DNA from 3 places in the Geobacillus sp. Y412MC52 genome. Region 2 is predicted to be linked to each of the others. Evidence: predicted binding sites of a transcription regulator. Region 2 holds the regulator's gene; each other region holds the start of a gene.

Region 1 (4,180 bases), 1.6 Mb from region 2:
AGCACTTGCGGAAAACGCTGCCCTCCTTCCTCCAGAACGGCAAGCGCCTCGTGGTGGCGGCCATCGAGCGCACACAAATCGGCAAGAAGCAAATAGCACATGTCGCCGCGCTCCGGGTCGTCCAACCCAGCCCGGATCGCTTGTTCCGCTCGCTTCCGGTCGCCGGTTTCGATATAAAAATAGCCCCACTTGTCATGCATCGGCACCGTCTCATAGCGGGCAACCACATCCATCCATTCCCGCGCCTCATCGATCCGCTGCATATCCAATAAAGCGCGCACCAACGCAAACGCCGCCCGGGCGATCGATTCCCTCGGCTCCTCCACCCGGCCTTCGAGCGCTTCTGTAAGACGCGGGGTGAGCGCCTCTTCCACATCGAGCGGCCGGCGGTTCTCGAGCCACTCATCGCACACCCAAGCGAGCGTCTGCAGCGTGTTGAACTTCCGGTGGGCGTACCGCGCGACAAGCCCGCTATGCCGGTACATGAGCGCATAATCGAACAGGCGGATGAGCGCCTGAAACGGTCCCACGTTGTCCCATGCCCCGAGCAGCGGCCGCCACTGAAACGGGCCGGTCTTCTCAAGGTATGGCCGCACCTCGGCGAGGGCGTCGACGATTCGTTTTTCTTTCACAAGCGATGCGATCGTTGCTATTTTCATATAACGAAACTCCTTCATTTCATCTTGCTATCTAATAAGTTTAGAACAATCCTTCGGAAACAGCCATCTATTTTTTAAGAAAAATAACGACAAAAGAAATGACCCATCCCGTTCCGGCCGGAATGGGCAAAACGTCGGGTCCGGCTATTTCGAATGCTTGGCGAAAAAACGAAGCGACCGTTCAATCACGAGCGGCTGGTCATGATCAAGTGTCGCGACATGATAGCTGTTTTTCAGCCGAACGATCTCTTTGTCTGACGAGTGGACGCCGCGAAAAATGATGTCCGCGTTCTCAGGCGGCACGACATGGTCTTCGTTCGAGACGAAAATTAAAATCGGGCATGTCACACGTTCCAGCTCGCCTTTCACTTGCTCCATCAGCCTAGCCAGCTGAAGAAGCGAAGCGGTCGGCGTTTTCTCGTATGCCAGCTCTTTCACATCCGGATTTTTCAAGTCCGAACCGATCGAATCCAGATACCTCGGCAGCTCGCCGCCACCCGCTAGACCAGCGCGGATGGCCGGGATGTCAATCGCCGCATTGATAAGGACGATGCCGCGGATGGACGGGTAACGTTCCGCCATATAAAGCGTCAGCGTCCCACCCATGGAAAGACCGGTGACAAAAATGGTTTGGCATCGTTTTTTCAGCCATTCATATCCTTCTTCGACCGAGGCGATCCAGTCGTGGAACGTCGTCCGCTCCATGTCTTCATAATGCGTTCCGTGCCCTTTTAAGCGCGGCAGGCAGACCGTGTAGCCGGCTTTCGCATACGCCTCAGCGAGCGGGCGCATGCTGTGGGGCGTGCCCGTGAATCCGTGCACGAGCAGCACCCCGACCGGCCCGTTTTCGGCGTAAAACGGCTCGGCGCCCGGAAGCACCGGATATTGTTCGCTCATCTTCCTCTCCCCCTTATCTAGTCAAACCCGTTCCTCTCACCATATTCGCCGCCGCACCTCTTTTTTCCTTTTTTCATCGGGCGCCGTTACCACATCGACAACCATGACCGCCACCATTCGTGAAACAAGCCGTTGAATCCAAAATAGACGAACGCGATCCAAGCGATGCCAACCAATGCTTTTTCCATCCCCTTTCCCGTCCGATAGAGCGGCACTTTCCACCGCTTGGACGAAAACGGCCAAAACAGCGGCACTCCCTGGACGGAAAAAAAGTCTTCCACAATGTGAAACAAGTAGCCGAGCACGAGCCCCGCGGTAAACGGCGACGCCGAATCTCGCCAGACGAGGGCGGCAAGCACCCCCCAGACGATGAGCGAATGCGTCATGCCGCGATGGCCGAACGCTTCTTTCACTTTGCCGGCGACGCCGAACGAACGGCGGCCGACGTATGACGACGGCTCATCAATATCAGGAAGAAGGCTGCCGATGACAAGCCCCGCCGTATAGGCGGCGGTAAACGGCAGCTTTGTATGCGCGGCCGCCGCCGCGCCGAGGCATAATGTGGCAATGACATGGCTGGAGTATCGCAACGAAATCCCCTCAAACTTTTATCGTTTTCCCCATTATACCACAGAAAAGAATATTTGTTCGTTTCTTTGACGAATTTGTGACAATGCCGCGAAGTGTGACAAAGTTAACATCGCGTTATTGGCATCATGGTTATCGTTAAAAGTACAGAACGCGTAAAGGAGTTGAACAAAATGAAACGAAAACGCTCCCCGCTTGCCAACCGTTTCAAATATATTCGGCCGATTGAGCGCCAAGCCGACGGCCACAGTGAAACAACTTACGGCGACCGCGCCTGGGAAGACGCCTACCGCCGCCGCTGGCAGCACGACAAAGTCGTCCGCTCGACTCACGGCGTCAACTGCACAGGATCGTGCAGCTGGAACATTTATGTCAAAAACGGCATCGTCACGTGGGAAGGGCAGCAGCTTGACTACCCGTCAACCGGGCCGGATATGCCGGATTTTGAACCGCGCGGCTGTCCGCGCGGCGCGAGCTTCTCATGGTACATGTACAGCCCGTTGCGCGTCAAATACCCGTACGTGCGCGGCGTTTTGCTTGACATGTGGCGCGAGGCGCTCGCGGCTCATCCGAACAATCCGCTTGAAGCGTGGAAAAGCATCGTCGAAGACCGCGAAAAAGCAAAACGCTACAAACAGGCGCGCGGAAAAGGCGGGTTTGTCCGCGTCAGCTGGGACGAAGCGTTGACGCTTGTCGCCGCTTCCTTATTGTATACGGTTGTGAAATACGGACCGGACCGCAACATCGGCTTCTCGCCGATTCCGGCGATGTCGATGGTCAGCCATGCCGCCGGGTCGCGGTTTATGCAGCTGATGGGCGGGCCGATGTTAAGCTTCTATGATTGGTACGCCGACTTGCCGCCGGCGTCGCCGCAAATTTGGGGCGACCAAACGGACGTGCCGGAGTCAAGCGACTGGTACAACGCCGGCTACATCATCACCTGGGGCTCGAACGTCCCGCTCACCCGGACTCCGGACGCTCACTTTTTAGCCGAAGTGCGCTACCGCGGCACGAAAGTCGTCTCCGTCAGCCCAGATTACGCCGAGTCGACAAAATTCGCCGACGACTGGCTGTCGGTGAAGCAAGGGACGGACGGCGCCTTGGCGATGGCGATGGGGCATGTTATTTTAAACGAATATTACGTCAAACGGACCGTTCCATATTTTGAACGATATGCCAAAACGTACACCGATTTTCCGTTTGTCGTCACCTTAAAACAAAACGGCGGCGCATGGACGGCCGGCCGCTTCTTGTTGGCGAAAGACCTTGGCAAACAAACGAACAATGCCGAATGGAAGCCGGTCATCTATGATGAAAACACCGACTCGTTTGTCGTGCCGAATGGAACGATCGGCGCCCGCTGGGAGGATAAGGGGAAATGGAACTTGCGCCTCGTCGACGAGGAAACGGGGCAGCCCATTGAACCGCGCCTGTCGTTTTTAGGCAGCGAAGATGGAATCTTCCCGATTCAGTTGCCATATTTCACGGATGACGGTGGAAAAACAATCGAGCGTGCTGTGCCGGTGAAAAAAGTGCGCACCGAAACAGGCGACGTGTATGTGACAACCGTCTATGATTTGATTTTGGCCAACTACGGCATTGACCGCGGCATCGGCGGTGTCGTTGCCCGTTCGTACGATGACAACGTTCCGTTCACCCCGGCGTGGCAAGAGGCGATCACCGGCGTCAAGCGGAATCTCGTCGTCAAAATCGCCCGCGAGTTTGCCGACAACGCGATCGACACAAACGGCCGGTCCATGATCATCGTCGGCGCAGGAATCAACCATTGGTATAACTCCGATACGATTTACCGCGCTGTGTTGAACTTGGTGTTGTTCGTCGGCGCTCAAGGGGTGAATGGCGGCGGCTGGGCGCATTACGTCGGGCAAGAAAAACTGCGCCCAGCGGAAGGATGGCAGACAATCGCCATGGCGCGCGACTGGGTCGGACCGGCGAAATTGCAAAACGGCACGTCGTTCTTTTACTTTGCAACCGACCAATGGCGCTACGAAGAGCGGCCGGTCGACGAACTCGTC
Region 2 (4,180 bases):
TGCTACAATACGGATATAATTTGAAATAAAAGGGGTAGAGGGTTTGAAACGCAACCACTGGTACGTCATCATCACGTATATCGTCATGCAGCTGTCCGCCTTTGTCGGCGTGCCGCTTCTTCGCGCCCTCGGCGTCGGCCAAGGAACGGAAAGCCGCCTCGAAGCCGCCAAACTGGCTTCCGGGTATTGGGCGATCATTAGTTTCCTGCTCGCTTTTGTCATTATCCTATGGCTGCTCCGCGGTGACCGCAACGAACGAATGATGCGGCGGCTGCCGCTTGGTTCCTCGTGGATGTGGGCGGTCTTGGGCGTCTTTTTGGCGCTCACGGCGCAAAGCATCGCCGCCAACATCGAATGGCGGCTGCTCGGCATCAAACCAGGGTCGGAAAATACAAGGCAAATCATCGATATCATCCGCCTGACGCCGCTGTTGGTCGTCGTCACCTCCGTCATCGGCCCGATTTTGGAAGAGATCATCTTCCGCAAAATCATTTTCGGCTCACTTTATGAAAAATACAACTTTTGGCTTGCTGCGCTTGTCAGTTCGCTCTTGTTTGCCCTTGTCCATATGGAGCCGGAACATTTGCTTCTGTACACATCCATGGGGATGGTATTCGCGTTTTTATACGCGAAAACCGGACGCATTTTCGTGCCGATTTTCGCCCATGTCGCCATGAATACGTTCGTCGTCGCCATGCAGACGCTGTTGGCCGACGAGATTGAGAAAATGATGCGCCAGTCCGAGCTGCCGCTCGCCGTTTGGAGGGTTTGGCTATGATGCGAAACCCTCGGCTGTTTTCGCTTCTGTATTTCGTCTTAGGCTCAATGTTTACGTATTTGGCCATCGAAAGTGCTCATGAAACGGTTTGGAACGTCTCCACCATCGCTTTAGCGGCGCTCGCTGCCTTTGATTTCGGCACCGCCCTTCGCCTTCTTTTTGCCTCAAAACGCTGACCCCCTTCCCGTGATTCGCACGGGAAGGGACCAGAACATCAATCTCATGACGGCGATCATATCGTGAAAATGGAAACAAAAAAACAAGAGGCCGGCCTCAAAGCCCTGTTTTGCGGCTTTTGAGACAGCCCCTTCGTTTGGCCCGGCCTTGCTCGCTTTCCTCTCCATGTTTTTCGTCCCGCCTCACTCATTGCCTTCCTCCTCGGCTGCTCGCTGCGCTTTCCGATAGCCGATGCGCGCCACCCAAATGCTTCCTTCATACAAAATGGTGAGCGGAATCATGACGATCACTTGCGACAGCACATCCGGCGGCGTAATGACCGCCGCTAAAATAAGCAGCGCCAAATACGCATACTTGCGGATGCGAACAAGAAGCTGCGGCGTAATAAGCCCTAAGCGGGTGAAAAACAACACGACGATCGGCAGCTGAAACACGATGCCAAACGGCAGCACGAGCTGAAGCAAAAACTGAAAATATTCATTAATGCCGATCATTTGTTGAACCCCTAGTTGGTCAGCCAGCTGGCTCATAAATCGAACGACAAACGGAAACAAGACGAAATAAGCGAAGCTGACGCCTGCTAAAAAAAGAACGATCGACGCCGGGATATAGCTTAACGTCACTTTCCGCTCTTTTTCATACAGACCGGGGCTGACAAACGCCCAAATTTGATACAACAGCACCGGAGCCGACAGTACAGCCGCGATGACAAAGGCAAACTGAAAATACACTTTAATCGGATCGGTGAGGCGGAAGGCGTTCATGGTCAAATGCTTCGCCTCGGCCGTTCGCTGCAAATACAAAATGACATCATCGACAAAAAAGAAACTAACGACAAGCGCCGCAGCAAAAAAGATGAGCACGATGATGAGCCGTTTTCGCAGTTCACCCAGATGCTCATACACTGACATTTCTTTGTCATTCATTGTTTCCCCATCCTGCCTTGTCATCGGTCGGTTTTCGTTTCTTCGTCATCAGCGAGCCCTTTTGTGGCGTCTTTAAACTCGCGAAGCGACTGGCCGAACGACCGCCCTAATTCCGGCAGCTTTTTCGTGCCAAACAGCAACAAAATCACAGCAACGAGCAACAAATATTTCATGTGTTGTTCTCTCCTTTTTACGATGGCGATGGATAGTTTTTCAAAAAATAGACGAGCGACTGCAGCTCAATGGCTAAATCGATATGATGGACGCGAATATGGTTCGGCACGTTCAACCGCGCCGGAGTAAAGTTTAAAATGCCTTTAATTCCTTGCGCGACAAGGCGGTCGGTCAGCGCTTGAGCCGCGGCGGCCGGCACGGTTAAAATGGCGACCGGGATGTTTTCGTGAAGCCGCTCCTCCAACTCATCGAGATGATAAACCGGCACCCCGCCGACTGTCGTCCCTACTTTCCGCTCATCGACATCAAACGCCATCACGATTTTCGTATTGTTGTTTTTCGAAAAATTATAGTTTAAAAAGGCGGTGCCTAAATTGCCGACGCCAAACAAGGCGACTTCGGTCACCTCATCCTCTTCAAGCGTCCGGCGGAAAAACGACAACAAATAATTGACATTATACCCGTATCCCTTTTTGCCAAGCGCGCCAAAATAGGAGAAATCACGGCGGATCGTCGCCGGATCGACTTTCACCGCCTCGCTTAACTCGGCAGAGGAGACGCGTTGCTTGCCGGAAGCGTGCAAGTTTTTCAAAAACCGATAGTAAAGCGGCAGCCGTTTGGCGGTTGCCTGCGGAATTTTCGGTTGTTCGTTGCTCATGATCTCATCCCCTAGCTAATCGGTTTTCCGTCGGTAATGGCCAGACTTCCCGCCCGTTTTTTCGACCAAATACGTCGGACCGATGACCATTCCTTTATCAAGCGCCTTGCACATATCGTACACTGTCAACGCACAGACCGAAGCGGCCGTCAGCGCTTCCATTTCCACTCCTGTGCTCCCTTTCGTTTTCACCGTTGCCGTGATGACGAGCTTATGCGCTTCTCCATCGTTTTCCCAAGCAAAAGCAATGTCCACACCCTTTAACATAAGCGGGTGACACATTGGAATAAGGTCAGCTGTCTTCTTCGCCGCCATCACCCCCGCCACTTGAGCGACGGCGAGCACATCCCCTTTCTCGATCGCATTGCTCGTCATTTTTTCGTAAATTTCCCGGCTGACAGTCACGCTCGTTTGCGCCACAGCCACTCGCACAGTATCTTCTTTGTGCGTAATATCAACCATTTTCGCGCGCCCTTGTTCATTGAAATGAGTGAACGATGACAATACAATCTCCTCCATTTATACACTATACACGATTTTTCATCATTCGTCTTTGACCGTTTTCGCGACTTACGTTAAACTATTCGCGAGGTGACGGACATGATCATTTTGCAAGTGCACGGGCTCACGAAATATTTCGGCGCTGACCTTATTTTATCGAATATAAAACTAGAAATACAGTCCCGCGACCGAATTGCCCTTGTCGGCCGCAACGGAGCGGGAAAATCGACATTGTTGAAAATCATCGCCGGTGAACTCTCTTTCGACAGCGGCAAAATCATCAAACCAAACCATATCAAAATCGGCTATTTGGCGCAAAACAGCGGGCTCGACTCGCCGCGTTCCATTTGGGACGAAATGCTTGAGGTATTCACCCCGCTTCTAGGACTCGAAAAACAGCTCGCCGAACTCAGCATGCAACTCGGCGACCCAGACGTACTCGCCGATCCAGCTCGCTATGAAAAAACGCTGAAAACGTATGACGAGCTGCAAGAACAATACAAAGAACAAGGCGGCTACCAATACGAAGCCGACATCCGCTCCGTTTTGCACGGGCTGCAGTTTTCCTCATATGATTATAAAACAACGCCGGTCTCGTCGTTAAGCGGCGGACAGCGGACGCGGCTTGCCCTTGGGAAATTGCTGTTGTCCAAGCCGGATTTATTGATTTTGGACGAGCCGACGAACCATTTGGATCTTGAGACGCTCGCCTGGCTGGAGCAGTACTTGCAAGCCTATCCCGGTGCCGTCCTGGTTGTTTCCCACGACCGCTACTTTTTAGACAAAATCGTCACCGACGTATACGAACTGTCGAATGCCACGCTCAAACACTATGCCGGCAACTACAGCCGCTATTTGGAGTTGCGGGCCGAGCAATACGAACAAGAGTTAAGACGGTACGAGAAACAGCAAGAAGAAATCGCCCGACTCCAAGACTTCATCCAGCGCAACATCGCCCGTGCCTCG
Region 3 (4,180 bases), 270 kb from region 2:
GATAATGAATGTCGAGCGATCAATGCCCATATATTCCTTGCCGAAATTTTTCTTTTTCTTCCATACCCCATACAGCTCGGCTACTTCATGCCGCTCATCAGAAAGAAGCAAAAATGGCAACTCATATTTTTCGATAAACGCCTCATGCCGCTTCATCGGGTCGGTGCTCACTCCTAAAATGACGGCGTTCAACTTGGCGAACTGCGCATGGCGATCGCGAAAGTCGCACGCTTCGGCTGTGCACCCCGGGGTCATGTCTTTTGGATAAAAGTAAAGCACCACATACCGGCCGCGAAAATCAGACAGCGAAACCATTTTCCCATTGCTTGCCGGCAAGGTGAAATCTGGAGCTGGCTGGCCAATGGCAATCGTCATGTCGTTCCCCCCGTCTTCTTCATTTTCTTTTAGCGTAGCGAAGACGAAGGGAAATTGCAACTCATATCAGCGATGATCCCAGTCAAACACGGTGCGCGTCACGATGACAGCGGGCATAATGTAGCCGAGCAGCGCTTCGGCAATGGCGATCCACCGCCCGACGCCGATCGGAGTGACATCACCGTATCCGACCGACAAAAGCGTCATGCCGCTTAAATACAAGCTGTCTTCAAGCAGCGACAAACGATCTTTCGATGCGCTATTTGGGGATGGGGTAAACACGGCATGGCCGTTTACTTGCAAAATCATATAAATCATGGCAAAACCGAGCAACATCGTTAAATACCATTGGACGAGAACCCATAAGCTATCGAGTGACATGCGATGCGTCGCTTGCACGCGCACTGTCCAAAGCGAGGTGATGCTGCCGAGCAGTACGGCGGCAACAATGCCAAGGAAGGCGTAATCCATCACGTTCCCCCCATTTTTGTCCGTCGTTCATATATACGCGGACAACCGGGCGATTATACCGCATGACCCTCCGAACCCTGCTTGAATCGGCAGCACTCCTGTATTCCACCGGATCGCCCGACCCATTTGACAAGCCAGCGTCCCGTCAGACGAAGCCAATCGTTGCGCTTTACTGAGCAAAATAGCGCGCCAATACACCTTTTAACGTCGCAGCACTACGGTGGAACCATTTTTTCTCCTCCTCGTCAAGTTCAATTTCAATCACTTCGCGGATGCCATTTCGGTTGATCACAGCAGGCACACCGATGTAGACATCGCGTTCGCCGTATGGGCCGTCCAAGTAAGCGGAAACGGTCAAAATGGCATTTTCATGATGCAAAATGGCGCGCGTCACGCGGGCAAGCCCCATAGCAATCCCGTAGTACGTCGCTCCTTTTTTCTCAATAATTTGGTAGGCGGCATCGCGCACATTGACAAAAATGCGCTCGAGCTCTTTTTGCGCTTCTTCCCCTTTGGACTCGACCAGCTTGCAGATCGACACGCCGCCGATATCAGCCTGGCTCCAGACCGGGAGTTCAGTGTCGCCATGTTCGCCGATAATATAGGCGTGCACGTTCGTCGGGGCGACGGCGAAATAGTCGCCCAACAAAAAGCGGAACCGCGCCGTGTCCAAAATCGTGCCCGATCCGATTACTCGCTCTTGCGGCAGGCCGCTGAATTTCCACGTCGCGTACGTTAAAATGTCGACCGGATTGGTGGCGACGAGAAACAGTCCTTGAAATCCGGATGCCATGACCGACTCAACGATCGAGCGGAAAATGGCAATGTTTTTGTCCACAAGATCAAGCCGCGTCTCGCCCGGTTTTTGGTTGGCGCCGGCGCAAATGACAACCAAATCGGCATCGCGGCAATCATCGTAATCGCCGTGCCAAATGTCAGCCGGCTTCGGCGCAAATACTTTCCCATGGTTTAAGTCCATCGCATCGCCCTCAGCCTTGTTTTCATTCGCATCGATGAGCACGATCTCATCGGCAATCCCTTGATTCATTAAGGCAAACGCATAACTGGCGCCGACAAACCCGGTGCCGACGACCGCTACCCGATTTCCTCTCCCGTTTTTCATCACTATTCACCTCTTCTTCCTTTTTGTGAATATATTCACATTTTATTTTACGCCATAACATGCTAACGATACAGACAAGATTGTGTCGATTGCTTGACCATTGTTTGTCATTTTGATGGCAAATGAACAAAAACGGGCGGGGCGCCTAGCTCCCCGTCCCGCGATATCGTCTCACCCCGGCGTTCCAAATCATGACCGAAACGGTGAAGCAAACCATGCCGACCACTGGGGTGAAAAAGGCATAACTGTACCATTCCTTTTTATCAAGAAAATAAGCAGCTGGATAAACGCCGACAAAGGCAAACGGCAGCACCCACGTTAAAATATAGCGGATGACGCGATGATAAATATCGATCGGATAGCGGCCATAGCTGCTGATGTTGTACATCATGGGCATGATGGATGTGCGGGCGTCGGCAAAAAAACTGATCGTCGCCAATGAAATGAAAATGCCGGCATAAATCAATGCACCGCCAATGACAAACAAAATAAACACGAAGACATCATACCAATGAAATGAAAGAGACAAGCGGCTGCCGGCATACAGCATAATGATCAGCCCGGGCACAGCGCCAAGCAACGATTCGAGCTCCATCCGCTCCAAAACAATTTGAAACAGGCTGTTTAGCGGGCGTGTCAACACGCGATCCATTTCCCCCTGCACAATATATCGTTCATTAAAATCCCAAAGGTTAAAAAAGGCGCCAAATACGGCATACGGAACAAGAAAAAAACCGTAAATAAACAAAATCTCATCGCGCGACCAGCCGTGAAGCAGCGTCGTATGGCCGAACACGACAAGCAAGAACACTAAGTTCACCGCCTGCGCCATTAAGTCGGACAACCATTCAATGAGCAAATCAGTGCGGTATTGCAATTTTGTCTTCATGTACTGGGCCATATATTGAAAAAAAACAGATACGTAAAACAATGTCTACCCCCCTTGCACAACGAGACGCTTTTTCGCCACCCGCCATAGCAGCGCGATCGGAAACAATAACAGCACGCACCACGCCGCCTGCGTGAACAATCCATCGCTTACAGCGGCGCCTCGGAAGCTTTCCGTAATGATCATGCTTGGAATATAGCTAATGGCTTGAAATGGCATATACGCCATGAGCTGCTGCGCCCAATCCGGGTAAAACGACAAAGGCAAAATAAGACCGGAAAATAGATCGATAATAAACCGTTTCGCCCTAAGCAACCCTTCATTTCGGAACGTAAAAAACGTCACAACCCCCGCAAGCAAGTTCAGCTCCGAAAAAATGATAAAGCTGAATAGAAGCGACAAGCCAAAAGCGAGCCACGTTTTGGCGTGTCCTGGAAACTGAAGCGGCAAAAAAAGCGATACGAAAAAAAGCCCAGGCAGCGATAAAAAGAAAAGGCGAAACAACCCTTCGCCAAGCCCTTGCACAGCTTTCATCCCTAAATAGCTGTACGGGCGGATCAGTTCAATCGCTACTTTTCCATCGCGGATTTCCATGGCGATTTCACGGTCAAGGTTGTTAAAATAAAACGCCCGCGCCAGCCAGGAAATGGCGACATACGTCGTCATTTGCCCAAGCGACATCCCTTGCATCGATGATTTACCGCCATAAATAGCCGACCAAAGGAAGTAATACGCTGCGATGTTAATGGCGTAAATCAAAATGCCAGTGTAATAGTTTGTCCGGTAGGCGAGCATCATTAAAAAGCGGATGCGGACCATTTCGACATACTTACCCATGAACCGCACCTTCCTCATAAATATTGCGGATGATCTCCTCCGTCGGCACTTCGTGAATATGGATGTCGTTTAACGCACAACGGGCAGCGACGCGACTGACAACTTCCGGCACGCCTCCTGATGGGACGTGCGAGACCCAAACGTTTGGCTGTTCACCTTTTTTCCAAACAACCTCCAATCCTTCAGTCAACTGCTGCAAAAAAGCGGCCGTCACCGCTTCGGCGAACGTAAAGGCGACCCGTTTTCCTTGCCCCCATCTTTCTTTCAGGCGCTCAAGCGACCCGTCGTAAATGATTTTCCCTTCATCGAGCATAATGACCCGCTCGCAAAGCGCTTCAATGTCTGACATATCGTGCGTCGTCAGCAGGATCGTCGTGCCATACCGTTCATTCAATTGCTTTAAAAACTGGCGGATGTTGAGTTTGACAAGCACATCAAGGCCGATCGTCGGTTCATCCAAAAACAATAGCGGCGGGTTGTGAATG

The links. Region 2 encodes Rex, which represses fermentation and respiration genes when NADH is low (regulators of the CRP and FNR family bind a similar motif). Its sites were predicted from a motif close to TTGTGAAATATTTCACAA; they were not measured.
Region 1: a site for Rex is predicted at 2,240-2,257, ahead of GYMC52_RS09010 (nitrate reductase subunit alpha). Genes of this name have one in related genera too.
Region 3: a site for Rex is predicted at 1,993-2,010, ahead of GYMC52_RS02625 (L-lactate dehydrogenase). Genes of this name have one in related genera too.

Annotation. Positions count from the first base shown of each region.
Region 1 is NC_014915.1:1,808,557-1,812,736, forward strand. It holds gene GYMC52_RS08995 (bacteriocin-processing peptidase family protein) at 1-659, opposite strand, end outside; gene GYMC52_RS09000 (alpha/beta hydrolase) at 804-1,556, opposite strand; gene GYMC52_RS09005 (metal-dependent hydrolase) at 1,643-2,146, opposite strand; gene GYMC52_RS09010 (nitrate reductase subunit alpha) at 2,318-4,180, shown strand, end outside.
Region 2 is NC_014915.1:252,161-256,340, reverse strand. It holds gene GYMC52_RS01430 (CPBP family intramembrane glutamic endopeptidase) at 44-778, shown strand; gene GYMC52_RS01425 (YdiK family protein) at 775-954, shown strand; gene tatC (twin-arginine translocase subunit TatC) at 1,138-1,881, opposite strand; gene tatA (twin-arginine translocase TatA/TatE family subunit) at 1,902-2,054, opposite strand; gene GYMC52_RS01405 (redox-sensing transcriptional repressor Rex) at 2,072-2,713, opposite strand; gene moaC (cyclic pyranopterin monophosphate synthase MoaC) at 2,729-3,217, opposite strand; gene GYMC52_RS01395 (ABC-F family ATP-binding cassette domain-containing protein) at 3,314-4,180, shown strand, end outside.
Region 3 is NC_014915.1:520,340-524,519, reverse strand. It holds gene bcp (thioredoxin-dependent thiol peroxidase) at 1-375, opposite strand, end outside; gene GYMC52_RS02630 (potassium channel family protein) at 442-846, opposite strand; gene GYMC52_RS02625 (L-lactate dehydrogenase) at 1,016-1,969, opposite strand; gene GYMC52_RS02620 (ABC transporter permease) at 2,115-2,900, opposite strand; gene GYMC52_RS02615 (ABC transporter permease) at 2,904-3,695, opposite strand; gene GYMC52_RS02610 (ABC transporter ATP-binding protein) at 3,688-4,180, opposite strand, start outside.